One region of the Mesorhizobium sp. P2_E6 genome, then DNA from elsewhere that is predicted to be linked to it. Evidence: riboswitches for the same ligand, from Rfam matches in the RefSeq annotation. Region 1 holds a riboswitch; each other region holds the start of a gene.
What was found. A riboswitch is a leader RNA that binds a small molecule or an ion and turns the genes downstream of it on or off. The one in region 1 is predicted to bind S-adenosylmethionine.

Region 1 (10,458 bases):
CCAGCTGGTTGAGGACCATTTCGATCTCGCCATTCGCATCGGCCAGTTGCCTGATTCGAGCCTGGTCGCCATTGCTGTCGGCTCGATCCGCCGCGTCGCTTGTGCGAGCCCGGCCTATCTGGCCGAGCATGGCACGCCGATGACCCCACAGGATCTGGAAACACACAGTTGCATCACCCTCGAGGGACTTGCTTCCGCCGCCACCTGGAGCTTCGCCCAGGGCAGGACGGAAGTCCCGGTTCAGGTCCGCTCGCGGCTTCAGGTCAACACCGCCGAGGCGGCCATCGACGCCGCGATTGCCGGCATCGGGGTGACAAAAGTGCTTTCCTACCAGATCGAAGCCGCACTGCGGTCAGGCGCGCTGCGCATCCTGCTGCAGGAGTTCGAGCCTGAACCATGGCCGGTAAGCCTGGTACATGCCGGCCACGGCCTGCTGCCGGTCAAGCTGCGCGCCTTTCTCGATTTCGCTGCCCCGCGTCTGAAGGAGCGGCTGGCGCGATTGACGTAGCTGAAACGGGCCGCCCGACCATCGTTCTCCTTCGCTCGTCAGAGCGGCTCGCGGCCATTTCCTTTTTCGCCGCGCTTGGTGTAACCAACGCACACCTCTCACCGGGCCTCCCTCCATGCTGTATGTCCGATCGCTGGCGTTCAATTTCGTCTTCTACGTCAATCTGATCGTCCAGATGATCCTCTGGACCCCCTATTATTTCCTGTCGCCCCGGCACCGCGCCTGGTTCGTGCCGAAATTCTGGTCACGCACGTGCATGTGGCTCTATGACAAGATTGCCGGGACCAAGAGCGACATCACCGGCCTGGAAAACCTGCCCGAGGGTTCCTTCATCCTGGCGCCCAAGCATCAATCGTTCTGGGACGCGATCGCCTTCTTCCCGTTCCTCCAGGATCCGCTCTACATCCTCAAGCGCGAACTGACCTGGATCCCGTTCTTCGGCTGGTACATCATGAAGATGCGCATGATCCCGGTCGACCGCGGCAGCCGCTCGAAAGCGTTGAAGGCGGTGGTCGCCGCCACCAGGCAGGAAATGGCGCGCAACCCACGCCAGCTGATCATCTATCCCGAGGGGACGCGCCGCGCGCCGGGCGACGAGCCGGCCTACAAATATGGCATCGTCGAAATCTATTCGCAGCTTGGCGTTCCGGTGGTGCCGGTCGCCCATGTCGCCGGTCTCTACTGGCCGCGCCGCAAATTCCTGCGCTTCCCCGGCACGATCAAGGCGCGGTTCCTGCCGCCGATTCCGCCGGGCTTGGGCAAGGACGAATTCATGGCCCGGCTGATCGGTGAAACCGAGGCTGCCTGTGACCAGCTTCTCATCGAGGCATCCCGCACGCCCAACCCGCCGGCATTGCCGTCAACCGCGGTGAAGCGGTTGCGGGAACTCGGCGCGAAAGTCTGAAAAGCTCCGAGCCGACACTCAGCCGAACACGGCCAGCGCGGTGGTCAACACCAGCGTCGTGGCAAAGATCAGATTGATGATCCGCGAAGCGGCCGGCCTGCGGAGGAAGCGGGCGAAAGACGCCCCTGCAACGAGCCACAAAGCGTGGATGGCAACGATCATCAGCGCGAGGACGGTCAGCTTGAGCCATATGCCGATATCGCCGGCGCCTTGGCTCGACGACGCGCCGGCGAACACGGCGGCGATCGCCACATAGGCTTTTGGGTTGGCGACAGCCAGCAGAAACCCGGCCAGCCATGTTGGGCGCGAAGCCTCGGCCGCGCGCGCTACCAATGGTGGAGCCGTGGCGATCTTGAACGCGAGATAGAGGATATAGGCGCCGGACGCGAAAGCCAGCAGCGGCCCCAGCTTCGGCATCGACGTGAGCACCGCCATGACCCCGGTAGCTACCACCAGCAGCACTGCAATCGTGCCCAGGACGATCCCCCAGGCGTACCGCAATGAATCACGCAAGCCGAAGGCAGCGCCGACGGCGGTGACGCTTATCGTTGCCGGCCCTGGGCTGCCCATGACGACGGTGGCGGCAAGCACCAGCGCGACCAACTGGCGCCAAAGATCCGGTTGCGAAAGAAGCGGCTCAGTCATCTCACCCTCTGCCTTGCCCCGTGCGAAGGACGTATGGCAAGACAGGTGCGTGGTCTTGGACGTTCGTGCGTGCGGCGCCGCCGGAAGTTTCAGCCGCTTGCCTTGTCGAGCTCGGCCATGTCGTCGGCGGTCAATTTCAGCGACGCGGCCTTGATCAGGCTCTCCATCTGCTCAGGCCTGGTGGCGCTGGCGATCGGCGCGGTGACGCCTGGCCGTGCGATAACCCAGGAAAGCGCCACTTCCGCCTGCTTGGCCGAATGCCTGGCCGACACCGCATCGAGTGCCGCGAGAATGCGCGTGCCGCGCGCGTTGAGGTAGTCTTTCACCCCGCCGCCACGCGGGCTTTGGCCAAGATCGGCCTCACTGCGGTATTTGCCGCTGAGGAAGCCCTTGGCCAGGCTGAAATAGGTGATGACGCCGATGTCCTCGGCCACGCACAGATCGCGCAACGGCCCGTCGAAGGAGGAGCGATCGTAGAGATTGTATTCCGGCTGCAGCACCTCGTAGCGCGGCAGGCTGCGCAGGCTCGCCACATCGAGTGCCGCGCGTAACTGGCCGGCGTCGAGGTTCGAGCAGCCGGCATAGCGGATCTTGCCCTTGGCGAGCAGCCTCTCGTAGGCGCCAAGGGTTTCCTCATAGGGTGTGGTCGGATCCGGCCAGTGCGACAGATAGAGGTCGATGACGTCCGTCTGCAGCCGCTTCAGCGACGCGTCGACGGCCTTTTCGATATAGGCCGCGGACAAGTCCTTGTGGCCCTGCCCCATATCCGAGCCAACCTTGGTGACCACCACGACGTGATCGCGATTGCCACGGTCCTTCATCCACTTGCCGATGATGGTTTCCGATTCGCCGCCCTTGTGGCCTGGCACCCAGCGCGAATAGGCGTCCGCCGTGTCGATGGCGTTGAGACCGGCCCCGACGAAGCGGTCTAGCAGATCGAACGAGGTTTTCTCGTCGGCGGTCCAGCCAAAGACATTGCCGCCCAGAACCAGCGGCGCGATGGAAAGGTCGGTGCGACCAAGGCGGCGTTTCTGCAAGGCGTATCTCCGGGATGATTGGGGGCCAGTGAATGCAGCCCTGGCTGAGGTTCGGGACCTAACCTAGGTCTTCCCTTATCGAGGTCAAAGGCCTGGCGGCCTTTTCCGCAGAGCCAGCGCTTCACAAAGGTGCTACCCGGCGCGCGACATCCTCCAGCCAGTGGTCGCTTATGCCCAGCGCCTCAAGGTGTTCCAGCGTGCTGATCACATAGTCCTCATTGTTGCCGGACTGGCCGACCGCGCCGCGCACCACGGCCGCTGCATGCGCCGCGTCGAGCGCGCCGGCATATTGCTCATGCTGGCGGTCGACGATGTAGGCTACGGCTTCGACCGTCCGGCCGCCGTCAAGGCGAATCTTGAGCGTCCGTTCGAGATAGACGTTGGTGACCAGCTCGCGCTCGCGCAGATAGGCGATGACCTCGTCGCGCAATTCGCCGGGCACGCGGAACGCCAAACCGACGCAGGAGCCACCACGGTCGAGACCGAGCACCAGCCCCGGCCGCTGACGCGTGCCGCGATGCACGAAGGAATAGACGCACAGCGAGCGCCGGTAGCCGTGCAGGCGGGCGCGCTGCGTTTCGACATGCGCGAAACCCGGCCGCCAGATCAGCGACCCATAGCCAAACACCCAAAAATCGCCCATATCGCCGCGCCTGATTGTAAAAGAATGGCAGCACCACACCGGAATCGGTGTTTTTTCCGTCCGCCTCTGTCTACCTGTTGTTGTCGGAATCGCGAGTCCGCCTACAACACCCATGCGTTAACGAGAGCCAAAGCATGACGTCAAGTGACGAACGCCAACCGAAGCGCCGACGCCTCCTGTTCTGGCTTGCCGCGTTCATTGTCGTGCTGTTCGCCATTTACAGCGCTGGCTGGTTCTACCTGGCTGACCGGGTCCGAAGTGAAGCCGACAAGGCGGTTGCCTCGCTCAACAAGAGTGGCGTCGAGGCCGGCTGTGCCAATCTCCAGGTCAGCGGCTATCCGCTGAGCTTTGCCGTCTCCTGCGACAATCTCGCTTATGAGGACGATGCCAGGAACATCGCCGCCTCGGCCGGCAGCTTCAATGCCGTCGCCCAGATCATCCAGCCGCTGTCGCCGGTGGCCGATCTGCGCGGTCCGCTCAGGACCTCCGTTCCAGGCATGATGCCGCTGTGGATCGACTGGGACAATTTGCAAGCCAACGTCAAACTGTCATGGCCGCTGCCACGGCGGATTTCGCTGCAGGCCGAGGGCCTGTCCGGCCAGACCGATCCCGCTGATGACACCGATCCGGTCGAACTGTTCAGTGCCGGCAAGGCGGACAGCCAATTGCAGCCGAAAGGTGGGGATATCAACTATCTCGGTAATTTCAGCGATCTCGAGATCGATGCCGAGGCGATCGGCGGACGGGTGCTGCCGGCGCTCGATGCCAGCGGCGACGTGACGCTGAAGAATGGCGTCGAGCTGATCGGCAGGCAAGTGAAGAGCCTGCGCGGCCAGGCGATCGAGATCCACAACCTCGACCTGTCGTCAGGCACGGCGCGCGTCACCGTTTCCGGACCGCTGTCGGTCGATGCCGATGGTCTCATCGACGCCGACCTGACGATCACGCTGAAGGATCCGAAGGCCGTGGCGGCGATCCTCGGCGGTGCCATCCCCGAGCAAAAAACGCAGATCGAGCAGGGCTTTGCTGGCCTGGCGCTGCTCGGCAACCAGCCGTCGATGCCGCTCAAGGTGGTCAAGGGCAAGGCCTCGCTCGGCTTCATTCCGCTGGGCAAGATCAAGCCGGTGGAATAGCGCATCGATGGCAAAACCCGTGAGACTGCTGAGTGTCGGCGCGCTGACGCTGGATACGATCTTGCGTGTCGAGACGCTGCCCGGCCACCAAGGCAAGTTCATCGCCTCCGACGGCGTCCAGATCGCTTCGGGCATGGCGACGAGCGCGGCCTGCGCTGCACATCGCCTGGGCGCCGATGTTTCGTTGTGGGCGAGCACGGGCGACGATTCAGTCGGCGATCAGCTGATCGCCGGGATCCAAGCAGAAGGCGTCGATTGCAGCTTCGTGCGCCGCGTCAGTGGCGCCCGCTCGGCGCTGGCCTCGATCCTGGTCGACGCGCATGGCGAGCGCATCATCGTGCCGTTCTACGACAGCCAGGCCCAGGCCGATCCCGAGGCTCTGCCGCTCGCAGACCTCTCGGCATTCGATGCCGTGCTGGCCGATGTCCGCTGGCCCGGTGCCGCAGCGCTTGCCCTGGAGGCGGCGCACGCCATCGGCCGGCCGGCGATCCTTGATGCCGATACCGCGTCGAGGGACGTGCTGGAACTGCTGCTGCCCCTGGCATCCCATATCGTGGCTTCCGAGCCGGCGGCGCGCGTACTGTGCGGCGCGGAACTGGATTCGCGCCAGGCCTGTGAGGCACTCGCCCGGCGCGGCGATGCGTTTGTCGCGGTTACCGGCGGCGCGGCTGGCACCTGGTGGTTCGATCGCGCGACGGGATCATCGCGACATGTCGCGGCGCCGAAAATCAATGCGGTCGACACGCTGGCCGCCGGCGATGTCTTTCACGGCGCCTTCGCCGTCGGACTGGCGGAAGCCATGCCGGTCGAGCAGGCCTTACGCTTTGCCAGTGCGGCCGCCGCGCTCAAATGCCTGCGCTTCGGCGGCCGGCTAGGCGCGCCGGACCGGGCCGAGACGCTGGCGATGATGAAAAGCCACTGGCCAGCAGGCTGAAGAAGCGACCTACGCCTTCGCCGGGTGCTCGACCGCCTGACGGCCGAAATCGGGGACGTCGATGTCCTGGCCGGCCTCGATGATCGAGCGGCGCACCGCACGGGTGCGGGTGAACAGATCGAACAGCTTTTCGCCGTCGCCCCAGCGGATCGCCCGCTGCAGCGACGCCAGATCTTCCGAGAACCGTGCCAGCATTTCGAGGATGGCGTCCTTGTTGTGCAGGCAGACGTCGCGCCACATGGTCGGATCCGAGGCGGCGAGACGGGTGAAATCGCGAAAACCTGAAGCCGAATATTTGATCACTTCGGATTTGGTCACCGACTGCAGATCGTCGGCGGTGCCGACGATGTTGTAGGCGATGATATGCGGCAGGTGCGAGACGATGGCCAGCGTCATGTCGTGATGCTGCGGGTCCATCGTGTCGATGTTGGCGCCGCAACGGCGCCAGAATTCCGACAGCCTCTCCAGTGCATCCGGGTCGGTGTCGGGCAGCGGGGTGAAGATGCACCAGCGATTGTCGAACAGGTCGGCGAAACCGGCATCTGGGCCGGATTTTTCCGTGCCCGCCAGTGGGTGGCCGGGAATGAAATGCACGCCATCGGGCACATAGGGCTGCATCTGCGCAATCACCGATGCCTTGGTCGAGCCGACATCGGTGAGGATCGCACCCTGCTTCAGCGCCGGCGCGATTTCCTCGGCCACAGCGCCGGACGAGCCGACCGGCACCGAGACGATGACCAGATCAGCATCGCGGACCGCTTCCTTCGCATCGCTGGAGTAGGAGGAGCCGAGCCCAAGCTCTTGCGCCCGCGCCAATGTCGCGGCACTGCGGGTCGAGATGGCGACGTGACGGGCGAGGCCCTCGCGACGGATGACGCGGGCCAGTGACGAGCCGATCAGGCCGATGCCGACCAGCGCGATCTTTTCAAACATCGGTGATGTCATGGTGTTCTAGCTTTTCAGGAATGTCGTGAGAGCGGCGACCACGCCGCGATTGGCCTCTTCGGTGCCGACGGTCATGCGCAGCGCGTTGGGAAAGCCGTAGCCGGAAACGCGCCGCAGAATATAGCCGCGCGCCGTCAGATAATCGTCCGCCGCGGCGGCCGAATGGTTCTGGTCGTCGGGAAAATGGATCAGGATGAAATTGCCGACGCTTGGCGTCACCCGCAGCCCAAGCTTGCCGAACTCCTCGCTCAACCATGTAAGCCACGTTTCGTTGTGCATCACGCTGCGTTGGACGTGGTCGCGGTCACGGATCGCGGCGATGCCGGCCTCGATCGCCGTCGCATTGACGTTGAAGGGGCCACGCACACGGTTGATGGCATCGACGATGTGCATCGGTGCGTACATCCAGCCGATCCGAGCCCCGCCGAGGCCGATCTTGGAGAAGGTGCGGGTCATCACCACGTTCTCGGCCCCGCCGACCAGTTCGATGCCGGCTTCATAGTCGTTGCGGCGAACATATTCGGCGTAAGCCGCGTCGAGCACCAGAAGCACATTTCCGGGCAAGCCGGCATGCAGGCGGCGCACTTCCTGGAACGGCACATAGGTGCCGGTCGGGTTGTTGGGATTGGCAAGGAATACGATTTTCGTGCGCGGCGTGACGGCGGCCAGCATCGCATCGATGTCGGCACGCTCATCGGTCTCCTTGACCGCGACCGGAGTTGCGCCGGCCGACTGGATGTAGATTTTGTAGACCATGAAGGCGTGTTCGGTGAAAATCGCCTCGTCGCCGGGAGCGAGATAGGTTTGCGCCAGAAGGCCGAGAATTTCGTCGGAGCCGTTGGAACAGATGATGTTCTGCGCGTTGAGACCATGCACCTCGGCGATCGCCTCACGCAGCCGCCTGGCGGTGCCATCGGGATAGACGTCGAGCTTCGCAGCAATCTCCCGCGCGGCCTCGATCGCCTTCGGCGACGGACCCAGCGGATTCTCGTTCGACGACAGCTTGTAGACCTTGGCGACGCCGGCGGGCGCGGTGCTCTTGCCCGGCACATAGGCGTCGATGTCCATGATGCCCGCGCGCGGGGTTGGACGTGCCTTGTCCGGTGTCTGGCTCATGTCGCAAAATCCGTCGAGAACGCTTCCGTCTGGAAGCCGCAGCGGAAATACAAGCCACGGCCCGCAATGTCGAGAGGTGGCAACCTCCGGACCGCGGCTGGCCGTTGACGCGGGCGCGCCACAGTCCTAGAAGAGGTACGAAATTCCGTGGTGATTTGGCCGGTCGGCTTGCAGCCACGTTAAACAACTTGCTAAAGGGCCGTTTGCATCCTGTAACCGGCTTTGCGACTGCAATGCCGGTTTTTTGTTGTCCGCGCCGGCCGGACACCGCATCGGCCTCGAATTTCGAAAGCACCGTGCGGATTCAAAGTGTGAGATGGATGCAATGGCCGCTCTGCGCGCTGGAAAAACCAACAACGAGGCTGACCAGCCGTCGAGCCCGGTGCTGCGCTTTGGGCCCGACAAGCCGCTAAAGCTCGATGCCGGCACCCTGCTGTCGCCGTTCCAGATCGCCTACCAGACCTACGGCACGCTGAACGACGCCCGTTCCAACGCCATCCTCGTCTGCCATGCGCTGACGGGCGACCAGCATGTCGGCAGCACCAATCCGGTGACCGGCAAGCCGGGCTGGTGGGAAGTGCTGATCGGCCCCGGCAAGATCATCGATACCAACCGTTTCTTCGTCATCTGCTCCAACGTCATCGGCGGTTGTCTGGGCTCCACCGGCCCGGCCTCGACCAATCCCGCCACCGGCAAGCCCTATGGGCTCGACCTGCCGATCATCACCATTCGAGACATGGTGCGCGCCCAGCAGATGCTGATCGACCATTTCGGCATCGAAAAACTGTTTTGCGTCCTCGGTGGCTCGATGGGCGGCATGCAGGTACTGGAATGGGCGTCGAGCTATCCGGAGCGCGTCTTCTCGGCGCTGCCGATCGCCACCGGCGCGCGCCATTCCTCGCAGAACATCGCCTTCCATGAGGTCGGCCGGCAGGCCGTGATGGCGGATCCGGACTGGCATGGCGGCAAATATTTCGAGCACGGCAAGCGCCCGGAAAAGGGCTTGGCGGTGGCGCGCATGGCCGCCCATATCACCTATCTGTCGGAAGCTGCCCTGCATCGGAAGTTCGGCCGCAATCTGCAGGATCGCGAGGCGCTCACCTTCGGCTTCGACGCCGACTTCCAGATCGAGAGCTATCTGCGCCACCAGGGCATGACCTTCGTCGATCGCTTCGATGCCAATTCCTATCTCTACATGACGCGGTCGATGGATTATTTCGACCTCGCCGCCGACCATGGCGGCCGGCTGGCGGATGCGTTCGCCGGCACGAAAACCCGCTTCTGCCTGGTGTCCTTCACCTCGGATTGGCTGTTCCCGACCGAAGAGAGCCGCTCGATCGTTCATGCGCTCAACGCCGCCGGCGCGTCGGTATCCTTTGTCGAGATCGAGACCGATCGCGGCCACGACGCCTTCCTGCTCGACGAGCCGGAACTGTTTGCCGCCATCAATGGCTTCATCGGCTCCGCGGCACGGGCGCGAGGACTCGCATCATGAACGTCACCCGCAACCAGCGCGTCGACCTCGAAGTCGTCGCTAACCTCATTCCGCCACAGTCGCGCGTGCTCGACGTCGGTTCAGGCGATGGCTCGCTGCTCGAATTGCTGCAGGACACCAAGCAGGTCGACGGCCGCGGCCTTGAACTCTCGCAGCGTGGCGTCAACGAATGCGTGGCGCGCGGCTTGAGCGTCATCCAGGGCGATGCCGACAAGGATCTCGAGTTCTATCCCGACAAGGGCTTTGACTTCGTCGTCCTGTCGCAGACCCTGCAGGCCACCCGCAACCCGAAGCTGGTTCTCAAGGAACTGCTCAGGATCGGCAATCGCGCCATCGTGTCCTTCCCCAATTTCGGCCATTGGCGGGTCCGCATGTCGCTGTTCCTCAATGGCCGCATGCCGGTGACCACGGACCTGCCCTATTCCTGGTACGACACGCCCAACATCCATTTCTGCACCATCCGCGACTTCGTCAATCTGTGCGACGAGCTTGGCGCTACCGTGGAAAAAGCAACCGCGCTCGACGCCAATGGCCAGAAGATCGGCCTGTCGATGCCATGGTGGTTCTGGAACTTCTTCGGCCAGCAGGCGGTGTTCTTGCTGAAACGGTAATCCCGCCGCACCATTGTCGACTTCACGCCTGGTCAAGGACATCCGTGGCCTTATGCGGATGCTCAACGCCATCAACGAAGATCACGTCGGCTTCCGAGTTGTCGGTCCGCAACGTCAGTATCGCCTGATAGGCGGCCGAGTTGTACCATCCGCGCACGTGTTGCCTGTCGGGAAATTCGATGATGATCAGGTGGCCCTGCCAATCGTTTTCGATGACCTCGACCTCGCCGCCATGGACCAGAAAACGACCGCCGAAAGGGGCCAGCGTGGCATCGATCTTCTGCAGATATTCGACGATCTGCGGACCCATCCGGGCTTGGCGCATATGGGCAACGGCGTAAGCAGTCATGACAGTACTCCCTCTGGAACCGAAGCCGAGCAGCCGGCCTCGCGACGGCAATCTGCCCAAACACCTGCCGCGATGCGATTACGTCTGACGTAGTGGAATGCATCCAGATTATAGACGCGTCATTCATCGCAAGGGCGA
Region 2 (10,458 bases), on a different contig from region 1:
GACATGCTGGTGGCGGATTTTTCCACGCCCTCGGCACTGCGCGCCTATGCCCGCTTCGATGCAGACCGGCTGGAGGCGCTGGTCGCGGCCGGCGAAACGTCTCAGCAGACGCTGCTCGGCAGCGGCGTGCTGGCGCTGACCATCGACCAGGGTGCTCACACGCAGCGCTATCAGGGTATCGTCCAGCTCGATGGCGAAACGCTGGAAGACGCGGCCCGCACCTATTTCCGCCAGTCGGAGCAGATTCCGACCGATATCAGGCTTTCGGTGGCCAAGCTGCTGACGCCTGGCGTCGGCGGCGCTCGCGAGCAGTGGCGTGCCGGTGGCATCCTGGCGCAGTTCCTGCCGCAGTCGCCCGAGCGCATGCGCGTTCCGGACCTGCCGGGCGGCGATGGCGATCCGCGCGAGGAGATCCACGATCCGGCCGACAATTCCTGGCAGGAGCTGCTGGCATTGCTCGGCACCATCGAGCCGACCGAACTGATCGACCCGACGATCGGCGCCGAGCGGCTGCTGTACAGGCTGTTCCACGAGCATGGCGTGCGCGTCTTCGGCGGCGTACCGGTCGCCGACCAGTGCTCATGCTCGAGGGACAAGATCCGTGGCATCCTCGAGGGCTTCTCGGCGCAGGAGATCAAGGACAGCACCGAAGACGGCGGCATCCACGTCGCCTGCGAATTCTGCTCGAAGCAATATGACTTCGATCCGGCGGAATTTGCGGCGGCCCAGTAGAGAACGAGCCTCACCGGCTGCTTGGCGGCCGGTGAGGCGAAGCTAATTCACCGTCCTTCGCGTCCCCGGCAGATCCAGCGAGAAGGCGGGGATGGCGATGTCGAACGTCTCGCCCCGCTTGTTGCGCATCGTGTAGTGCCCGACCATGATGCCGGACGGTGTCGAAAGCGGGCAACCGGACGTGTATTGATAGCTGTCGCCGGGATTGAGTTCGGGCTGGTCGCCGACGACGCCGGCACCGCGCACCTCCTCGACCCGTCCGGTGCCGTCGGTGATGTGCCAATAGCGCGACAACAGCTGCACGAACTCATCCGACTGGTTGTCGATCGTTATCTGATAGCCCCAGACATAGCGGTTCTCCGACGGGTCCGAACGGTCCTCCAGATAGAACGGCCTGACCTGCACTTCGATGTTGCGCGTCACGGCGCGGTACATAAGCGGCTCCAAAACAATCCAAGTCGAACTGTCCTCGCTCCGGGCGAGCAGGTCAACGTGCGCGTCTTGTCGCGCCCGGCCTGAAAGGCAGGTGCCGACAAAGAATGTCATTTAAGTGACACATGACAATGGTGGTGTGCACGAAGCGGGCGACTCGGCGCTCTGTCGAACTGTTGAAAACGGCCATCACGCGGGCCGTCTTTTCTGGAGTGGCCAGGTCTCGATGGAACTCACCCTCATAGCCGCCTCGCTTTCGATCGCTCTCATCCTTTCAAACCTCGCCAGCATCCTGCTCGCCGCTTCGCGTCTGAAGCGCCACCGCACCATCGCGCCGCCGGCCGGCAAGCCGCTGCCGGTGTCGATTATCGTGCCATCGCGTGGCGTCGAGCCGTTCACGCAGGAGACGCTGGAGCGCGCCCTCTCGCTCGACTGGCCTCGCTATGAACTGGTCTTTTGCGTCGCCCATGCGGACGATCCGGTGGTCAGGCTGATCCGTGCCGCCATCGCCCGTTCTCCCAAGGTGCCGGCGCGGCTGCTGATCGGCGACGACCGCATCAGCGCCAATCCGAAACTCAACAATTGCGTCAAGGGTTGGGAGGCAGCGCGCCACGATTGGGTTGTCCTGGCCGATTCCAACGTGTTGATGCCGAGAGACTACGTGCAGCACCTGATGGCTGCATGGCGGCCCGACACCGGCCTTGTCTGCTCGACGCCGATAGGCTCGCGGCCCGCTGGCTTCTGGGCCGAGGTCGAATGCGCTTTCCTCAACACGCTGCAAGCGCGCTGGCAATATGCCGGCGAGGCGCTTGGCCTCGGCTTTGCCCAGGGCAAGAGCATGCTCTGGAACAAGCCGATGCTCGACGCCAGTGGTGGCATCCGTGCGCTCGCCGCCGAGATCGCCGAGGACGCTGCCGCGACCAAGCTGGTCAATGGCCTTGGCCTGCGCGTCAATCTCGTCGCCGCGCCCTTCGAGCAACCGCTCGGCCGGCGCACCTTTGACGAGATCTGGTCGCGTCAGGCCCGTTGGGCGCGCCTGCGCCGCGTCACTTTCCCATGGTTTTTCGCACCCGAAATCCTGACCGGGGCAGTGGTGCCGCTGGCACTCGCGCTGTTGGCGGCGGCAAGCGCGGGCGTCAGCCTCTGGGCAACCGCCATTGCCGTGCTGGCGGCCTTCTACCTTCCTGAATGCGCCCTGGCCTGGTCCAAAGGCTGGTACCTGTCGTCGCGCATGGTCGCGGCGATCATGATGCGCGACCTGATCCTGCCGGCGATGTGGGCGCGCGGCTGGCTGGGTGGCGCCGTCGACTGGCGCGGCAACGCGATGACCATCGGCACCAAGGCGGCCGAGTTGGAAGAGACGCCGTCCGGCGCCTGATGGCCAAAGGCCTTTTACTTGGCCGACTTCAGCGCCTGTTCGATGTCTTCCAGAAGATCGTCGGTATCCTCCAGGCCGACCGACAGCCTGAGCGTGCCCGGCCCGATGCCGAGTTCGGCACGCGCTTCGTCGCTCAGATTCTTGTGCGTCGTCGTCGCCGGATGGGTGATCAGGCTCTTGGCATCGCCGAGATTGTTGGAGATCAGTACGATGTCGAGCGCGTTCTGCAAGGCGAAGGCCGCCTGCTTGCCTCCCTTGACGTCCAGGCAGATCAGCGTCGAGCCGCCCGACATCTGCTTCTTGACGATGGCCGCCTGCGGGTGGTCGGCGCGGCCGGGATAGATGACGCGGACGATTTCGGGCCGCTCGGCCAGGAAATCCGCGATCCTGCTGGCGCTTTCCGTCTGCTGGCGCACGCGCACCGGCAGCGTCTCCAGCCCTTTCAGCAGCGTCCAGGCATTGAACGGCGACAGGCTGGGGCCGGTGTGGCGGAAATAGTCGTGCAGGTTCTCGTCGATCCACTTCTTGTCCGACAGGATGACGCCGCCGAGACAGCGGCCCTGGCCGTCAATATGCTTGGTCGCCGAGTAGACGACGATGTGCGCACCGAGCTGCAGCGGCTTCTGCTGCAGGGGTGTGGCAAAGACATTGTCGACGATCAGCCGCGCACCGATCGAATTGGCAAGCGCGGCAACCGCGGCGATGTCGACCACTTCCAGCGTCGGGTTGGTCGGGCTTTCCAGGAAGAACAGCTTGGTGTTCGGCTTGACCGCCTTTTCCCAGTTGGCGATGTCGGTGCCGTCGACCAGCGTCGCCTCGATGCCATATTTCGGCGCCAGCGTCTCGACCACCCAGCGGCAGGAGCCGAACAGCGCGCGTGCTGCCACGATATGATCGCCGGCCCTGGCGCTGCACAACAGCGAGGCCGTCACCGCGGCCATGCCGGATGCGGTGGCGCGCGCGTCCTCGGCGCCTTCGAGCGCGCACATGCGTTTTTCGAACATGTCGACGGTCGGGTTGGCGTAGCGCGAGTAGATGAACCCCGGCTCCTCGCCCTTGAAGCGGGCTTCGGCGGCCTGCGCAGTTTCGTAGACATAGCCCTGGGTGAGGTACATCGCCTCGGAGGTTTCGCCGAAACCGGAACGCAGGGTTCCGCTATGCACGAGTGTCGTTTGAGGCTTCCAGTTACGCTTCTTGGTGCTCATCGCTTTTGTTCCAGACACAAAAAAACCGGCCGCGAAAGTCGCAACCGGTCCATACGGCCTTGCGGCCCGACGGTCCTTTAGCGACTTGTTTAACGTGGCTGCAAGCCGACCGGCCAAATCACCACGGGATAACGACCCTTTAGACCCGCGCCACGCTTGCGTCAATTGCCGGCTTGATTAAGAGGTTTGTACCAAGCAGGTTCCGCAGCAGTGTTCCACGGTTTTGCGGCAAGAACCTGCGAACAGAAAATCGCCTGGCCCCAAGAATCGCCTGGCCTAGGAGTGGAGCCTTGCGGCAGACAGGCATTCTTCCCGATCAGGACATTTCGGCGCTGTTCCGGTCCGGCGCGCTGAAGTCGGCGCGCGCGTTCGATGCCGATCAGATCCAGCCGGCGAGCCTGGATCTGCGCCTCGGCGACAAGGCCTGGCGGGTGCGGGCCTCGTTCCTGCCGGGTCCCAACCACAAGGTTTCGGAAAAGCTCGACCGGTTGCAGCTGCACGAGATCAATCTTGCAGAGGGGGCGGTGCTGGAGACCGGCTGCGTGTATATCGTGCCCTTGCTTGAAAGCCTGGCATTGCCGGCGGACATTTCGGCCTCGGCCAATCCGAAGAGTTCCACCGGGCGGCTCGACATCTTCACCCGCGTCATGACCGATCGCGGACACGAGTTCGACAAGATCGCCGCCGGCTATCACGGCCCGCTCTATCTCGAGGTCAGCCCGCGCACCTTTCCGATCGTCGTGCGCACCGGTTCGCGTCTGTCCCAGATCCGTTTCCGCACCGGCAATGCACTGCTCTCGGAAGCCGAGCTGCATGACCTGCATCGCGCCGAGATGCTGGTCGCAACCGAGCCGCCGAACATTTCCGGCGGCGGCATCGCGCTGTCGATCGATCTTAACGGCGATCAGAACGGCCTGGTCGGCTATCGCGGCAAGCATCACACCGGTCTCGTCGATGTCGACAAGCGCGCGGCACAAGAGGTCGTCGATTTCTGGGAGCCGATCCACAAGAGCGGCGCCGGCGAACTGGTGCTCGATCCCGATGAATTCTACATCCTCGTCAGCCAGGAAGCGGTGCATGTGCCGCCGCTCTACGCCGCCGAGATGACGCCGTTCGATCCGCTGGTCGGCGAGTTCCGCGTCCACTATGCCGGCTTCTTCGATCCGGGTTTCGGCCATTCGGCGTCCGGCGGCACCGGCAGTCGCGCAGTGCTCGAAGTGCGCAGCCACGAAGTGCCGTTCATCCTCGACCATGGCCAGATCGTCGGCCGGCTGGTCTACGAGCATATGCTGAAGCGGCCGCAGGCACTCTACGGCACCGATCTCGGCTCCAACTACCAGGCGCAAGGCCTGAAGCTGTCCAAGCATTTCCGCCCAGCGCGCTGAACCCAATTCCCGTCGGGCAATACACTTGCCTGCGATGGCTCGTCATGCTTGGCTGGCTTTCTGGTCGCCAAGCTGGCGGCGTTCAAGGGAACCAAGAAAATGCGGATTTCAAAATGGATCATATCGGCAGCAGGTGCTGCCGTGTTGCTGATGGCGGCCGGCTCTCTGTCGGCGCAGGCTGCTGAGAAACTGAAGATCGGCACCGAGGGTGCCTATCCGCCGTTCAACACCATCACCCCGGACGGCAAGGTCGTCGGCTTCGATATCGACATCGCCAATGCGCTGTGTGCGCAGATGAAGGTCGAGTGCGAGATCGTCACCCAGGACTGGGACGGCATCATCCCCGCCCTGCAGGCCAAGAAATTCGATGCCATCATCGCCTCGATGAGCATCACCGAGGAACGCAAGAAGCAGGTCTCCTTCACCAACAAATACTATACGACGCCACTCGCGCTGGTGGCGCCGAAGGATACCGAACTCACCTCGACCGAACCGGCGGCCCTTGCCGGCAAGACGGTCGGCGCCCAGGCCTCGACCACGCAGGCCGACTATGCCCAGAATGTCTATGGCAAGGCTGGCGCGGAGGCGAAACTCTACCCGACCCAGGAAGAGGCGATCACCGATCTGACGAACGGCCGTCTCGATGCCGTCATCTCTGACAAATTCGTGCTGGTGGACTGGTTGAAGAAGGCAAGCGACGGCTGCTGCAAGCTGGTCGGTGACGTCAAGGGCACGGAGACCCAGGCCGGCATTGCCGTTCGCCTGGAAGACACCGCGCTACGCGACAAGCTCAATGCGGCAATAGACGCCATCGTTGCCGACGGGACCTACAAGAAGATCCAGGCCAAGTACTTCGACTTCGATATTTATTGAGCTTCGAACGGCCGACCTCCCCACTCGTAGGGGAGGTCGTGCTGTCAAAGCGCCTTCACCGCCACCTTCACCGGCTGCTCGATCTCGAGTGGGTTGCGCAGCGGCAGGCCAAAATCCTTGGCCTCGATTTCGAACACATCGCCAGCCTCGGTCTTGATGCCGTCGGCAAAGGACAGCGTCGCCGTTCCAAACATGTGCACATGCACGTCGCCTGGCTGGCGGAAAGCCGCATATTTGAAGTGGTGGTGTTCGAGATTGGCGATGGTGTGCGACATGTTCGCTTCGCCTGACAGGAACGGCTTTTCCCACAGCACCTCGTTGTCACGATAGATGCGCGAGCTGCCGCGGATGTCGGACGGCAGGTCGCCGATCAGGATTTCCGGCCCGAACGAGGCGTTGCGCAGCTTGGAGTGGGCCAGGAACAGATAGTTCACGCGCTCGGTGACGTGGTCGGAAAACTCGTTCGACAACGTGAAGCCGACACGGAACGGTGCGCCATCGTCGCCGATGACATAGATGCCGGCCACTTCCGGCTCTTCGCCGGCGTCCTTGGCGAAAGCCGGCGACAGCAGTGCGGCACCTGGCGCCACAGCCATCGTGCCGTTGCCCTTGTAGAACCATTCCGGCTGCACACCGATCTGGCCTTTCGCCGGCTTGCCGCCCTCCAGCCCCATGCGGAACATCTTCATGGAATCGGTCAGCTGTTCCTCGCCCTCGGCGCCGAGCTTCTTGTGCATGGAATCGCGCGTCGCGGCCGAGCCGAGATGCGTCAGTCCGGTGCCGGTCAGATGCAGGTGCGCCGGATCGGGGTGGTTGATCGGCGACAGCAGCCGCCCCTTCTTGTAGGCGGCATCGAGATCGATTGTCTCGCCAAGCCCCTTGCGTTCGATCAGCGCGACGAGCCCGACGCCGGTGCGGGCGGCCTCCATCGCCAGCGAATAGACGCTGCGCGCACCATTGATGATCCGGGTCTTGCCGCCGTTGCGGGCAACGACGCGGATGGTCTCGGCGTCATCGAGAATCTGGGAGATCAGCATGATGAATCCTCTCTCATTTGCCTTGGCAGGGGCTGCCGGGACGGCAAACCTTGCCCAGCGCGGCCAGGACCTCGTCCATGCCACGGGTGAAATTCTCCATTCGGATTGCGCTCGCGAGCCTGGTCCCTCAGGGACTTCTTTTCGTGCCGCCGGGCAGCGCCGCGATGTGACCCGTATGCCTTCCTGGTTCCCTCAGCCCTTGTTCTTGTTGTAGACGTCGAACACCACCGCGCCGAGCAGCACCAGGCCTTTCACCACCTGCTGCCAGTCGACATTGACGCCCATGATCGACATGCCGTTGTTCATCACGCCCATGATGAAGCCGCCGACCACCGCGCCGATGACCTGGCCGACACCACCCATCGCCGAGGCGCCGCCGATGAACACCGCGGCGATGACGTCGAGCTCGCTGCCAAGGCCTGCCGCCGGCACTGCCTGCCCAAGGCGGGCCGCGATGATCAGGCCGCCAAGCGCTGACAGCACGCCCATATTGACGAACACCATCAGGGTCAGTCGCTCGGTCTTGATGCCCGATAGCTGTGCCGCCTTGGCATTGCCGCCCATTGCGTAGATGCGCCGGCCGATCGTCATGCGTTTGGTGACGAACACGAACAGTGCGATCAGCACGCCCATCACCATGAGAACGATTGGCAGGCCCCTGTAGCTGGCGAACTGGTAGACTAGGAACAGCGCCAGCGCGCTGGTCACCAGGGTCTTGATGACAAACAGCGTGAAAGGCTCGGCTTCGTAGCCGTGCTGCTCGCGCGTGCGCCGTGCCTTGAGCCCGAAATACGCATAGGCGAGCACGGCGACGACGCCAATCAGGATCGTCGTCATGTGCAGTGTCAGGCCGCTGCCGATGATGGTCTTGCCGGCGGCGTTCACCGTCGGCGGGATCAGCGTCAAGGGGCCGATCACGTCCGGAATGAAGCCGGAACTGAGCGCCTTGAAGCCATCTGGAAGCGGTCCCACGGAAGACCCGCCACCCAGCAGCGCCTGGCAGATGCCGCGGAAGATGAGCATTCCGGCCAGCGTCACGATGAAGCTCGGTATTCGGTGATAGGCAATCCAGTAGCCTTGGGCCGCGCCGATGCCGCCGCCGATGATGAGGCAGATGATCGATACAACCAGCGGATTGCTGAGGGGGCCAAGCGGCCAGATGACCATCATCATTGCCGCCAGCGCGCCGATGAAACCGGCGACGGAGCCGACGCTGAGGTCGATATGGCCCGAAACGATCACCAGAAGCATACCCAGCGCCATCACGATGATGAAGCTGTTCTGCTGCACCAAATTGCTCAGGTTCACCGGCTTGAAGAGCGTGCCGGACGTGGTGAACTGGAAGAACACCATGATGGCGATCAGCGCCAGGATCAGGCCGTATTCGCGCAGATTCGTGATCAGCGCCGAGACGGCCACACGCGGCCCCTGCTGCACATCTTCGGCGACGCCGCTTTTCGGCGCGGGAGCGCTTTCGGTGGTCATGATGCTTTTCCTTCTCCCCGAACGATGGCGCGCATGATCTTTTCCTGGCTGGCTTCGCTCGCCGCCATTTCGCCGACGATGCGGCCTTCGTTCATGACGTAGATGCGGTCGGTGATGCCGAGCAGTTCTGGCATCTCCGACGAGATGACGATGATCGCCTTACCCTCGGAGGCGAGGCGGGCGATGATGGTGTAGATTTCATACTTGGCGCCGACGTCGATGCCGCGCGTCGGCTCGTCGAGGATCAGCACTTCCGGATTGGCGAACAGCCATTTCGACAGCACCACCTTCTGTTGATTGCCGCCCGACAGATTGCCGGTCATTTGATAGACGCTGGACGAGCGGATGTTGGTCTTGGCCTTGTAGTCATTGGCGACGGCAAGTTCGCGCAGGTCGTCGATCACGGCGTGGCGCGACACGCCGGGCAGGTTGGCCAGCGTGATGTTGTGCTTGATGTGATCGATGAGATTGAGACCGTAGGTCTTGCGGTCCTCGGTGACGTAGGCAATGCCGTGTTCCACAGCCTTGCTCACCGACGAAACATCGATCGGCTTGCCCTTGAGCAGCACGTCGCCAGTGATGCGGCGGCCATAGGAGCGGCCAAACAGGCTCATGGCGAATTCGGTGCGTCCGGCGCCCATCAGCCCGGCAATGCCGACCACCTCACCCTTGCGGACATCGATATCGATGCCCTTGATCACCTGCCGCTCGGCATGGATTGGGTGATAGACCGACCAGTTCTTCACCTGGAGCACGACCTCGCCGATCTTGGGCTCGCGCGGCGGATAACGGTCGTCGAGCGAACGGCCGACCATCGAGGTGATGATGCGGTCCTCCGAAATGTCTTTCTTGGCAAGTGTTTCGATGGTCCGTCCGTCGCGGATGATGGTGACCTTGTCGGCGACCCGGTTCACCTCGTTGAGCTTGTGCGAGATCAGGATCGAGGTGATGCCTTGCCGCTTGAATTCGAGCAGCAGGTCCAGCAGTGCCTGGCTGTCCTTTTCGGACAGGCTCGCCGTCGGCTCGTCGAGGATCAGCAACTGCACTTCCTTGCTGAGCGCCTTGGCGATCTCGACCAGCTGCTGCTTGCCGACGCCGATATTGGTGATCAGCGTCTTGGGGTCCTCCTTGAGGCCCACCTTCTTCAGCAAGGCGCTGGTACGTGTCTCGTTGGCATTCCAGTCGATGATGCCAAATCTGGCGTGTTCGTTGCCAAGGAAAATGTTTTCGGCGATCGACAGCATCGGCACCAGTGCAAGCTCCTGGTGAATGATGACGATGCCCTTGTGCTCGCTGTCGTGAATGCCCTTGAAATGGCATTCCTCGCCACGGTAGACGATCGCGCCATCATAGGTGCCGGACGCATAGACGCCCGAGAGCACCTTCATCAGCGTCGACTTGCCGGCGCCGTTCTCGCCGACCACGGCATGAATCTCGCCTTCCTCGACGCTGAGGTTGACGTTCGACAGCGCCTTCACGCCGGGGAACGTCTTGGTGATGTCGCGCATCTCCAAAATCGTCGAGGCCATTGGGACTACCGCTCCCTGAGAGGTCGGCAAACACTGCCGGCGAGGTCGGTAACAATACCGGGCCTGCTGGTGAACGAAAAGGGGCCCTGCGTTGCGCAGGACCCCTGGATTTGAAACCGAATTACTTCAGCTCGTCGGCCTTGATGTAGCCGGAGTCGACGACCAGCGCCTGGTAGTTCGACTTGTCGACTTCATGTGGCGTCAAGAGGATCGAGGGAACGACCTTGACGTCGTTGTTGTAGGTCTTGGTGTCGAGGGCATCCGGCTTGCCACCCGACAGCACCTTGTCGACGAGCTCAACGGTCGACTTGGCCAGTTCGCGGGTGTCTTTGAACACGGTCGAGTACTGCTCGCCCGAGATGATCAGCTTGACCGAGGCGGTCTCGGCGTCCTGACCGGTCA
Region 3 (10,458 bases), on a different contig from region 1:
CGCCCAAGTGGCAGGACAAGACCGGCTACGGCCTCTATGCCGACGGCATAGCCGAGCTTGACGACGTGGTCGGCCGGCTGCTGAAGAAGCTGGACGATCTCGGGATCGCGGACAACACGATCGTCGTCTTCTCTACCGACAACGGCGCAGAGAGTTTCTCGTGGCCCGACGGCGGAACGCAACCATTCCGCGGCGAGAAGGGCACCACCTGGGAGGGGGGCTTCCGTGCGCCGTGCGTGGCCCGTTGGCCAGGCGTCATTCAACCCGGCACGATCGTCAACACGACGATGTCGCACGAAGATTGGCTGCCAACCTTGCTCGCCGGGGCCGGCGCGCCGGATATCAAGGAGAAACTGCTCAAGGGCGAGAAAGTCGGAGACAAGACTTTCAAGACCCATCTCGACGGTTACAACTTCATGCCCTTCTTCAAGGGCGAAACCAAAGACGTGCCGCGCAAAGAATTCTTCTATTTCGACGATCAGGCCAACATCAATGCGATGCGCTATGGCGATTGGAAGATCTCGTTCGCCTGGATCGAGGGCAATCTGTTCACCGGCAAGCGCGTTACGCAGAATGTGCCGTACGTGGTCAACCTTAGAGAGGACCCGTTCGAGAAGTACCAAGACGAAGCGGGAGCCTATGAACGGTGGTGGAGCGATAAACTGTGGACGATGGTTCCCGCTCAGTCGATCGTTGCGGAGTTCCTCGCAACCTTCAAGGACTATCCGCCAAGCCAGAAGTCCGGATCGTTTGGCGTAAGCCAATTCCTGGAGGCCCTCCAGAACGGAGCCAGCGGCGCCGGGAATTAGGTCCCTGGTAGCCACTGCCTTCGCACGACTTAGTTGCGACAGGGTACCCCGCTTGTGGGGCTCCCTGTCGACCTCGAGAGGAGGCTTGAATGAGGCTCACCCACGCGATCTTCGTGCTGATGGCCCTGACGGGTTTGGGAATAGCCACGTTGGCGGCTTCGCCGGCAATGGCTCAAACGGACCAGCTTCCGTCGTGGAACGATGGCGCTGCGAAGCAGGCGATCCTCGACTTCGTAGCGAAGTTAACCAAGGAGGGCGGCCCGCAGTACGTCCCGCCAGCCGAGCGCATCGCCACCTTCGACAACGACGGCACGCTCTGGTCCGAGCAGCCTTTGTACTTCCAGTTCCTCTTCGCCATCGACCGCGTGAAGGCCGTGGCGCCGCAGCATCCGGAGTGGCAGACCGAGGAGCCATTCGCTTCGCTGCTCAAGGGCGACATCAAGGGCGCGCTGGCCGGCGGGGAGCACGCCCTGATGGCGATTGTGGGCAGCAGCGTCGCCGGGCTTACGACCGATGAATACGCTAAGATTGTAGGAGACTGGCTCTCCATCGCCAGGCATCCTAAGACCGGCAAAGCCTTCCCCGAAATGACCTACCAGCCGATGGTCGAACTCCTCGCCTATCTCCGCGCCAACGGGTTCAAGACGTTCATCGTTTCGGGCGGCGGCGTCGAGTTCATGCGCGTCTTCGCTGAGCAGGCCTATGGCGTCCCCCCAGAGCAGGTTATCGGCAGCAGTGGCAAACTGAAATTCGAAATGCGCGACGGCAAGCCGGTGCTGATCAAGCTGCCCGAGATCAACTTCTATGACGACAAGGAGGCTAAAGCCGCCGCGATCCAGACCTTCATCGGTCGCCGGCCGATCGCTGCGTTCGGCAATTCCGACGGCGATCTTGCAATGCTGCAATGGACCTGTGTCACGGACGGCCCCCACTTCTGCCTCTATGTCCACCACACCGACGCGGAGCGGGAATGGGCCTACGACAGGACGTCGTCCATTGGCCGGCTCGATAAGGGCCTCGACGAGGCCGCCAAAGGTGGTTGGACGGTCGTCGACATGAAGGCAGACTGGGCTAAAGTGTTTTCGTTCGAGCCCTGAGTTGGCCACACGGGCATTGCATCAAGGACGACGCGACAAGCCATGACAAAACTTGCCGACACCGAAAGAACGCTCGCCGGCTCAACGCCGGTCAGTTCACCCCAGGTTTGGATTCCCGGCGGCACGTTCCTCATGGGATCTGACAAGCATTATCCGGAAGAGGCGCCAGCGCACCGAGTGACGGTGGGCGGTTTCTGGATGGACATTTGCACCGTTACCAACCGCGACTTCGCGCGCTTCGTCGAGGAAACCGGATATGTGACGGCGGCCGAGCGGCCGGCGAACCCGGACGACTACCCCGGTTGGCAGCCGGACATGCTTGCGCCTTCGTCGGTGGTGTTCATCAAGGCTAAGCAACAGGTCGATCTTCGCGACCACTACAATTGGTGGGTGTATGTGCGCGGCGCCAATTGGCGTCGTCCACGCGGCCCGGCGAGCTCGATCAAGAAGCTTGCCGACCACCCTGTTGTCCATGTGGCCTATGAGGATGCCGAAGCCTATGCAAAATGGGCCGGCAAGGAGTTGCCGACCGAGGCCGAATGGGAGTTCGCTGCGCGTGGCGGGCTCGAGGGTGCCGAGTTCGCATGGGGTGATGAGTTGACGCCGGGCGGCAAGCATATGGCCAATATCTGGCAGGGCGAGTTCCCTTACCGCAACACGCTCGATGATGGGTTCGAATATACGGCGCCGGTCGGTTCGTTTCCCGCCAACGGCTACGGCCTGCACGACATGGCCGGCAATGTCTGGCAATGGACGACCGACTGGTACCAGGAGCATAGCCGGATCGACAGCCCGTGCTGCACGATTGACAACCCGCGAGGCGCCAGGCGCGAGGACAGTCTCGATCCCAGGCAGCCAGCGATCAGGATACCGCGCAAGGTGATGAAAGGCGGGTCGCATCTTTGCGCCCCGAATTATTGCCGGCGCTACCGCCCGGCGGCGCGAATGGCTCAGCCGGCCGACACATCGACCAGCCATCTGGGTTTCCGTTGCATCGCGCGGTGAGGGCCGACGCTAGTATCGCCCGCCGGGGATGGTCCAGTATGATCAGCAATAATGTCCGCTACGCCCTGTTAATGGTCGTTGAGACGGCCGCGGCGATATTCCTGTTTTTGACGATTTTCCCAATGTTCCGGCAAGTGATCACCCAATTGGGAGAACCACAGGATATCAGTCCCTACGAGCAGTCCGCGGTGGTTTGTGGTGCCCTCGTTCTACAGACCTGCTACTGGGTCAGGTTTCGCTGGGTTGCGATCCCCGCACCGTTTCGCAATGCCTTAGTCAGGCATTTGTTCCTGTTTGCCAGCCGGGTCAGCTTCTTCTTTGGAGGCGCTTTGTTTTCGGTTTTCTTTTTCCGCCACGTGCCGGAACTCGATCAATTTCCTTCTTTCATTCAGGGAGCAGTCAAGCTGTTGGAAGTCCTGCTGGTTCTGTTCAGCCTGTTTTGCTATTCGCTCGAAATAGAACGGTTGGGCAGGGCAAGGGAAGACCATTTCGCTGCATCCGGCCGCAGCAGATAATTCAGGCTGGCCAAATCCAGAATTCCTTTGATGGACGGCTTATGATCCATATTGGTCGCAGGAGACCCGATATGGGCATTACCACGCCCGCCGGATTCAAATGGACTGCAACACTGCGGCATCGCAAGCAACGTCGTTGCGGCCAAGATGGGCGCCAGCGAAATGGCACCTTTCTGGCTAGTTCGTCCCAGAACCGGACCGTCCCCTTCTGATGCGGTGGACGGCTCTCCTCCCTCCCTGCGGGTATGTTCGCGGGATCAGAGATGGAGGAGCGCTATGATGAGCAACGTTATGACGATTGGTCTGGATATCGCGAAGTCCGTGTTTCAAATCCATGGCGTGGATGCGGCGGGCGAGGTTGTCGTTCGCAGGAAGCTGACCCGCGGGCGCGTGCTAGGGTTCTTCGAGAGGCTACCAAGATGCCTGGTCGGGATCGAGGCCTGCAGCTCCTCGCACTATTGGGCTCGCGAGCTCATCGCGCGAGGCCACGATGTTCGGCTGCTGCCGGCACAATATGTGAAGCCCTATTTGAAGCGTCAGAAGAATGATGCGGCCGATGCAGAGGCCATTTGCGAGGCGGTGACCCGACCGACCATGCGCTTCGTTCCGGTAAAGTCGCCCGAGCAGCAAAGCGTGATGATGCTGCACCGGGTGCGGTTAATGCTCAACCGCCAGCGCACGCAGATATCGAACGCGATGCGATCCCACCTGTCCGAGTTCGGGGTCGTGGCGCCGATCGGGCGGAATGGAATCGAGCAACTGCTCATGGTCATCAATGACGAAAACGACACTAGAATACCCGCTGACGCACGGCTATGCCTGCGAATGCTGGAGGCACAGCTCCGGGTCGTGAAGGAACAGATCCTCGAAAACGATCGCCGGGTCCGCGCGAATGCGCGAGAGACCGAACTCGGGCGCAGGCTGATGGAGATCCCCGGGGTCGGTCCGCTGCTGGCGAGCGCGTTCATAGCGACCGTCGCCGATCCGCATGCGTTCAAGTCGGGACGCTGTCTATCGGCCTGGATCGGGCTCGTTCCAAAGCAGAACTCGAGCGGAGGCAAGGAGAGGCTCGGCAGCATCTCCAAGGCTGGTAATCGCTACCTGCGACAGCTGCTCGTGGTCGGTTCTATGGCGGTCATCCGCTATGCCGAGCGGAACGGAACCAGGAGGCCATGGCTTATGCAGTTGATGGCGAGGCGAACGACCAAGGTTGCAGCGGTTGCGCTGGCCAACAAGACAGCCCGGATGGTTTGGGCATTGATGACAAACGGCGGGCGCTACAGGGAGCCGGACATTCGCATAGGATAGACAGGGCGAGCGATCGCCGACGAGGTTGGAAAGGGCGCACAGGAGCTAATGCACAAAGCCGGTTGAAACCGCCGGATCAGGAAAACCCACTGGGGCCGTGCACCTCGAGTGCGTGCTTACGATCGGGACCTGAGCCGCGCGTATGGCATTATGGCCAGCGGCACATGAAAGGCCGCACCTACAGGTCGGATACATGGCCGCACCAACCAGCGACTGCAAAAGCCTCAAAAAATCCCTTGCCAACGGAGAGCCGTCCATACACGGCCCCACTTCGGTCATTTGCTGCCTGTCCCTAAGGGCCGCTCATGGCGCAAGGCGGTCGTCTACGGGGTACGTTCCGAAGGTCTGCACCTGACGCTACTGCTCGTTTTGCAGATAAAGCCGAACAGCAGCTTTCCAACCGATCTCCCCCACAGGCGGCAGCGGATGGCGGTCGGCACCAACCGGGTTCATCGGCAGGTGGGGATGGGGAGTGGCTTGTGGGGCCCACCAGCAGGCCGAATAGCTGAGGCGCACGACACCGTCGGTTGCACTGAGACAGCGGCTCTGCTACTGCCAACCCACATCCAGAGAGGGCTTCGGCCCCGCCAACCAGCCTTGACCGGCAACGGTGGTGACAATGATGTGGCCTCTCTCGAGGCAACAGTAGGTCTCTCTCCAGATGCGTGTGTGAATTCTGGAGTTTTCTTATGCTCTCACGACGTGGTTTTTTGATCGGAGCAGGCAGCCTGCTCACAGCGGCGTTCGTCAAGGACGCGCGAGCGTTCGTTGGTAGGACCGGCCAGCCCCTGCTCGCGTCCCCGGCGCAGGTCGCCGAGACCATGTTCTGGTATGACAGTGGCGAGCAGGGCTATCTGTTGACTGTCGGCCATTGGACCTTCTGCCCCCGCCGCCAACCTGGCGGGAGTTCTTCATCAGCGAGGGCATCGCACACGAGGCTGAGGCCGAACATCGCGCCATTTGGGAGATACACGAGATCGATCCCGGAGATTACGATGACGACGTTGACGGATTTTTCTGGGAGACCCGGTTCGATCTTGAGACGGGTCCGACTGCCAAGGCCTACCGCCTGCTGAAGAAGCTGGACCTCGGCCCAAAGCTCCAGCGCGGGAGCGATGAACCCCATCTAGTATTCCGCGATGGTGATGTCGCCAACGACGATAGCAGATGGGTCGATGCACGTGACGAACTCACGCTATCCCTCCTGCAGGCTCGGCTGATCGATCTGAAGCTGCCAATCCGAATTGCAGAAGGAATTTGAGGGGCCGACATGATAGGCGACAAGCCGACGCCGACCGCCAGCGCGCGGAGTCCCGGTATCGTGCCCTACTCGTGCCGGTACTGTGGCTGGGTGACCGAGGTGCCGAGCGAGGCCGGAGCACGTCTCTGTGTGCGGTGTGTGCGTTTCGAGGGTGATGTGCATCCGGCTATGACAGGAGCGCGGATTTCGGCACATAGCGCCCGCATCATGGGCATGATCAAGAACAAGGACTGAAGTTAGTCGAGACTGCAATCGTGCGTCAGATAGCGGATCGACCCGGGGCGGCTGCCTGACGGCGGGGGGCGGGGGTGGCTTTGTGGGCCCCCTGTCAAACTTCGCTGACTGACACCCATTCGCCGTTCTGCTTGTGGTGGAAGATCGTGCCCCTGGCGGCACAGTCGTTGCGGAAGTAGCTATACCATTGCGGGTTGCTCGGCCGCGCCCGGTGCTTGCATTGGTCGGATTCGCCGCCGGTGATGATCTGATCGATGCGCATAAGCGAATGTTGGGCTGGGTCCAGCGGATCGTAATGCGTGTCGCGCGGCCGAAACCAAGAGCGCAAGCCGTCCGGTATTGGCGCCGCCCGCGCGCGGATCTCGCCGAGCAGCGGCTCGGCCGATACGAAGGCGAATATCGGACGCAGATTCCTTTTAGCCTCGATCAGCGCCGGGACGTTCAGATCCCAGCGCTTTTGATCCTCGCAGGTGGTGCCGATCGCGACGAAGATGCGAGGTATGCCGCTCGGTGACGTATGGGCGGATATCGCCCCCGATCAACTCTCAGGCCCAAGAACTGCTTGGCTACACCACACAAAAACCTCTGGCGTTGCTGGAGCGGATAATCGGCCTAAGCGCGAAGCCGGGAGATGTAGTGCCTGATCCGTTCTGCGGCTGCGGAACGGCCATCGAGGCTGCCCAAAAAGCTTGAGCGCAGATGGATCGGCATCGATGTAACCGGGCGACGCACCTTCCCAATTGCGGGGAATGCCTTCAACGTCAGCGCAAATATTTCTGCTTAGTTTCATGCCCTTTAATCGGCGTTCAACGACATCAATCGCTAGCGCGTCTCTTTGAGGATGACCCGCATGATTTCCGTGGGCTTTGACCTCGCGTCCAACTTCGCACAATTCAGGAATTGTTCGACGGCAAGAAATTGGATCGCCGCCCGTCGTGCGGACGCGCGACGGCTCCCGCGCGTACCGACACCAGAGGAAATCAGAGAATCACGAGGTTCCGACGGCCTTGCCACAAGGCGTCCCGCCAGGAGAAACCGTGCCTCTTACATCGACGCCTTGAACGGCCCGATCCGGCTCCAACCACGGAATTTGCCTGTCTGGTGTCAGACGACATACGCCCGCGAATAAGCACGAAGCCAACCAGCCAGACCGGCAACACGACAACCAGATCGCCGATCAGGGTCGTTTTGAGGAAGGAGAAAGCTTGTCGCGTGTTTAAGCCTTCCTATGCTTACAGGCGGCGCACGATCCGCCTGCCGTGGACTTCCGCAAGCAAATCAGCCTTTCCTTAGCCGGCTGGCGTGTACCAGATCGGCGATGTGTAGGCTCGTTCCTGCGTGGTCATGGTCACATCCGGCGACATCTTGATGCCAAAGTATTTCGCGTCATAGGCGGGCCAGCGCGGCGTCGGGATCTCAATGACGCGGCCATAGTAGAAAGCCCGCTGGGACGGATCGAAATTGGGGTCCTTCCATACGGCACTGAGCTCTGGCGCTCCGATCGTGTTGGTCCATGTGGCATTGGCTACGTCGACCGTGTCGCCAACCGGCGGCAGCTTGCCGTCGGTGCCCGGCTTGCGGTCGCCGGACCAGGCGACATCGTACACCTGTTCATGCACCTCGCCGGCGGCGTCCAGCCAACCTTTGACGATCTGATAGCGGTCGAGATTGGCGCCGATCGGATCCTTCAATGCCGCAACCAGGAAGGTCGGCACCTTGCCCGCTGGCGCCTGCTTGAGGTCGCCGCCCATCGGCACGCCCTTGGTGTAACCGGCGATGGCCGGGCTGCGGGTATTGGCGTCGGCTTCGACGAAATCGAAACCGCCGAAGAACCGAACTGCCATCCGCGGCCCGGTCGTGGCATAGGTCTCGCGCCGTTTCATGGCGTCGAAGATCGATGCGCGTGTGTTCTCCTGCGCCCAGACGGCGGCATAGCCCGACGCAGTTGTCTCCCAGCCCAGGATCTTGAGCCCGAGCTTGGGGTTCGCCATGAAGGGGTGCGACCAGCGTTCCGGGCTTGGCTCGCCGGTCGATATCTTCCCGAAAAAGTTGTCGTCGTCGGCAGTGGAGAGGCCCGTGTGCGAATCCGTGCTGCCGACCAGGCCGAACTTGTAGGGATTGACCCCGAGCTTGGCTTCCAGCTTCAGCCCGTTCTTGAGCGCCGAGCGCGTATACTCGAACTCCAGCATGTCCGGCGTCTTCTTCACGCTGAGGTCAAGATTGCCCTTGTCCCATTTCTCGAAATTGGCGAATTCGTCATTGGGGGAAAGGAAGGGGTGGCTCTCGCCGTCGCCCTTCATCTGGGTGGTCTCGTAAAGCACCTCCCACTGGGCGCGCTGCTCGGCGTATTCGCGATCGATCTCCTTGCCCGTGACCGGCTCGATGATCGGGAACATCTCGCCATTGCTCAGATTGCCATTGTGGGCGATGGCAAGGACATCGCCGCCGGTCTTGTCCTGATAGTTCCGCAGCCATTTCCACAGGTCGCGCGGGTTGTTGCTGCCGACGGGCGGTTGCGTCGTGTATGGCTCGACGAGACCGGCCTTTTCGGCTCCATCGCGGAAGATGACGTTGCGGTGGAGATTGTTGCCCTTGGACAGCGACGTCCATTCGAACCCGATGAAAGCGGTGAAGCGCCCCGGGTCGTTGGCTTCCTCGGCTGCCGAGATGATGCTCTGCCACACCGACCGATAGGCGGGGTTGCCCGGCTGGTAGATGATGTCAGGCGGAAATTTGCCTTGCGAGAAGGTCATGACGATGGACCACGCCGCTTCCCCAGCGTGCCCCGACTGTATCATGTCATACCACTCGCGGGCCTGCGCGTTCTGCAGGATCTCCGGCTTTCCGGCCATGAAATCGGTGAACCATCCCATATTGTCCGAGTGATCCGCGACGACCAGGAAGTCGAGCGGACGCGACAGCCTGGCCGGCTGTCCGGTCGAGGAAATGACCTCTTCGCCCTTCGCAAATTTGTAGGCCTCACGCGGTCCGAGCCTGGCGCCGGCTGCTCCAGCGTCGAAGGACAGGGCCGTGTGCAAATGCGTGTCGCCAAACAGCGGCCGCGTCGGGAAATTGCGTCCGGCATAAGGTGAGTAGGGCCGGGCCTTGATGGCTTGTCCCGCTTCCTCGACGGTATAGGTGCCGGCATCCTGGGCCCGCGCCACGGAGCCTGCGCAGACGGCAAGCAATACAAGACCTGTAATTGTCAGCGGTCTCCGGATCATTGTCTCTCTCCCTCATGGAATGAAATCTCGGTGTGGTCAGGTGTGCGTCCGAGTTCGGCCGGCGCGATGCCAACCGGGTGCGATTGCACCGGAGCGAAATGGGGTGAGCCGGCCGCCGGGCGTACCGGCGGAACGGCCTGTTTCTGAGATAATTCGACAGCACTGTCGGTTGCGCCGACATCCGAATAACTGAGCAGGAATCGGGCAATCTGCGACGCCGGCCCATAGAGACGCGCCACGCCGCGCTCAACAGCCTGGCCGAAGGTCAATCGCCGTGCCGCGATTTCTGCTATTACGGCTTCGCCGGCAACGATGACCAGATCCCCGGGCTGTGCCCCCGAGACATGAACCGTTGTGCGCAAGCCGTCAGGACCCTGATCGAAGCGCGTCCACAGCATCGGCTCAACGACGACCAGAGAGACCGAAGCCTGGGAGGGGCCCGGCGATGCCGAGCGGAGCATGTCGCCGAATTGCTCCAGCGTCGTTGCCGTCAGCTTGAATCTGTGTCCGAACAGATCTGGTCCGGTCTGATCGAAGTTCGCCAGCGGCAGCCGTCCCGCCGCCACCTCCCTCGATATCGCGCCGACGACGTAGAGTGAATCCGGATAGAGCCAATTCAGGAAGCCCTGCGAAACCGTTTGCGGACTATCATAGCCGCAAGTGCGTCCTTCGGAGACCGGAGCAGCAGCCATCAAAGACGCGGCAAGCGCCACGGTGGTTGCGCGTGCAAGTTTCCGGCCCCTCAGGCAAGGTCGGCGCGGCAGTCTTGCGGCGGGTCCCATTTGCTCCTCCTACAAGAACATTGCGTCCAGCCGCTGGACGCTCCAGAATGCCGCGATGATCCCGATGGCATAGGCCGACGCGACGATCGCCTGCCGCGGGATCAGGACGAACCGCATCACCGAATAAACCGCGGTCAGCAAGACGGCGATGAAGGCCAGTTGCCCGAGCTCGACGCCGACATTGAAGGCCAGAAGCGCCAGCGGAATGTCGCCCTGCGGCAGG

Region 2: linked by a shared signal. The riboswitch ahead of AC1D08_RS04385 (O-succinylhomoserine sulfhydrylase) and the one ahead of metX (homoserine O-acetyltransferase MetX) in region 1 are both predicted to bind S-adenosylmethionine.
Region 3: linked by a shared signal. The riboswitch ahead of AC1D08_RS04700 (hypothetical protein) and the one ahead of metX (homoserine O-acetyltransferase MetX) in region 1 are both predicted to bind S-adenosylmethionine.

Annotation. Positions count from the first base shown of each region.
Region 1 covers NZ_JBFUEQ010000006.1:378,872-389,329, reverse strand. Annotated here, with positions in the region: gene AC1D08_RS17810 (LysR family transcriptional regulator) at 1-508, shown strand, start outside; gene AC1D08_RS17805 (lysophospholipid acyltransferase family protein) at 624-1,412, shown strand; gene AC1D08_RS17800 (LysE family translocator) at 1,431-2,057, opposite strand; gene AC1D08_RS17795 (aldo/keto reductase) at 2,147-3,094, opposite strand; gene AC1D08_RS17790 (gamma-glutamylcyclotransferase) at 3,216-3,737, opposite strand; gene AC1D08_RS17785 (DUF2125 domain-containing protein) at 3,872-4,870, shown strand; gene AC1D08_RS17780 (sugar kinase) at 4,878-5,804, shown strand; gene AC1D08_RS17775 (prephenate/arogenate dehydrogenase family protein) at 5,814-6,749, opposite strand; gene hisC (histidinol-phosphate transaminase) at 6,756-7,865, opposite strand; SAM riboswitch at 8,003-8,080, shown strand; gene metX (homoserine O-acetyltransferase MetX) at 8,191-9,360, shown strand; gene metW (methionine biosynthesis protein MetW) at 9,357-9,971, shown strand; gene AC1D08_RS17755 (DUF1330 domain-containing protein) at 9,994-10,320, opposite strand.
Region 2 covers NZ_JBFUEQ010000001.1:933,684-944,141, forward strand. Annotated here, with positions in the region: gene AC1D08_RS04370 (Hsp33 family molecular chaperone) at 1-732, shown strand, start outside; gene apaG (Co2+/Mg2+ efflux protein ApaG) at 775-1,167, opposite strand; gene AC1D08_RS04380 (ceramide glucosyltransferase) at 1,391-2,542, shown strand; gene AC1D08_RS04385 (O-succinylhomoserine sulfhydrylase) at 2,557-3,747, opposite strand; SAM riboswitch at 3,805-3,882, opposite strand; gene AC1D08_RS04390 (2'-deoxycytidine 5'-triphosphate deaminase) at 4,038-5,132, shown strand; gene AC1D08_RS04395 (ABC transporter substrate-binding protein) at 5,232-6,005, shown strand; gene araD1 (AraD1 family protein) at 6,050-7,042, opposite strand; gene mmsB (multiple monosaccharide ABC transporter permease) at 7,235-8,527, opposite strand; gene mmsA (multiple monosaccharide ABC transporter ATP-binding protein) at 8,524-10,056, opposite strand; gene chvE (multiple monosaccharide ABC transporter substrate-binding protein) at 10,178-10,458, opposite strand, start outside.
Region 3 covers NZ_JBFUEQ010000001.1:997,988-1,008,445, forward strand. Annotated here, with positions in the region: partial or broken gene AC1D08_RS04670 (arylsulfatase) at 1-809, shown strand, start outside; gene AC1D08_RS04675 (HAD family hydrolase) at 929-1,906, shown strand; gene AC1D08_RS04680 (formylglycine-generating enzyme family protein) at 1,949-2,911, shown strand; gene AC1D08_RS04685 (hypothetical protein) at 2,950-3,426, shown strand; gene AC1D08_RS04690 (IS110 family RNA-guided transposase) at 3,706-4,734, shown strand; SAM-I-IV-variant riboswitch at 5,292-5,391, shown strand; gene AC1D08_RS04695 (hypothetical protein) at 5,430-5,606, opposite strand; gene AC1D08_RS04700 (hypothetical protein) at 5,606-5,995, shown strand; gene AC1D08_RS04705 (DUF5131 family protein) at 6,324-6,758, opposite strand; gene AC1D08_RS04710 (DNA methyltransferase) at 6,740-6,922, shown strand; gene AC1D08_RS04715 (DUF3604 domain-containing protein) at 7,519-9,453, opposite strand; gene AC1D08_RS04720 (hypothetical protein) at 9,450-10,235, opposite strand; gene AC1D08_RS04725 (HupE/UreJ family protein) at 10,245-10,458, opposite strand, start outside.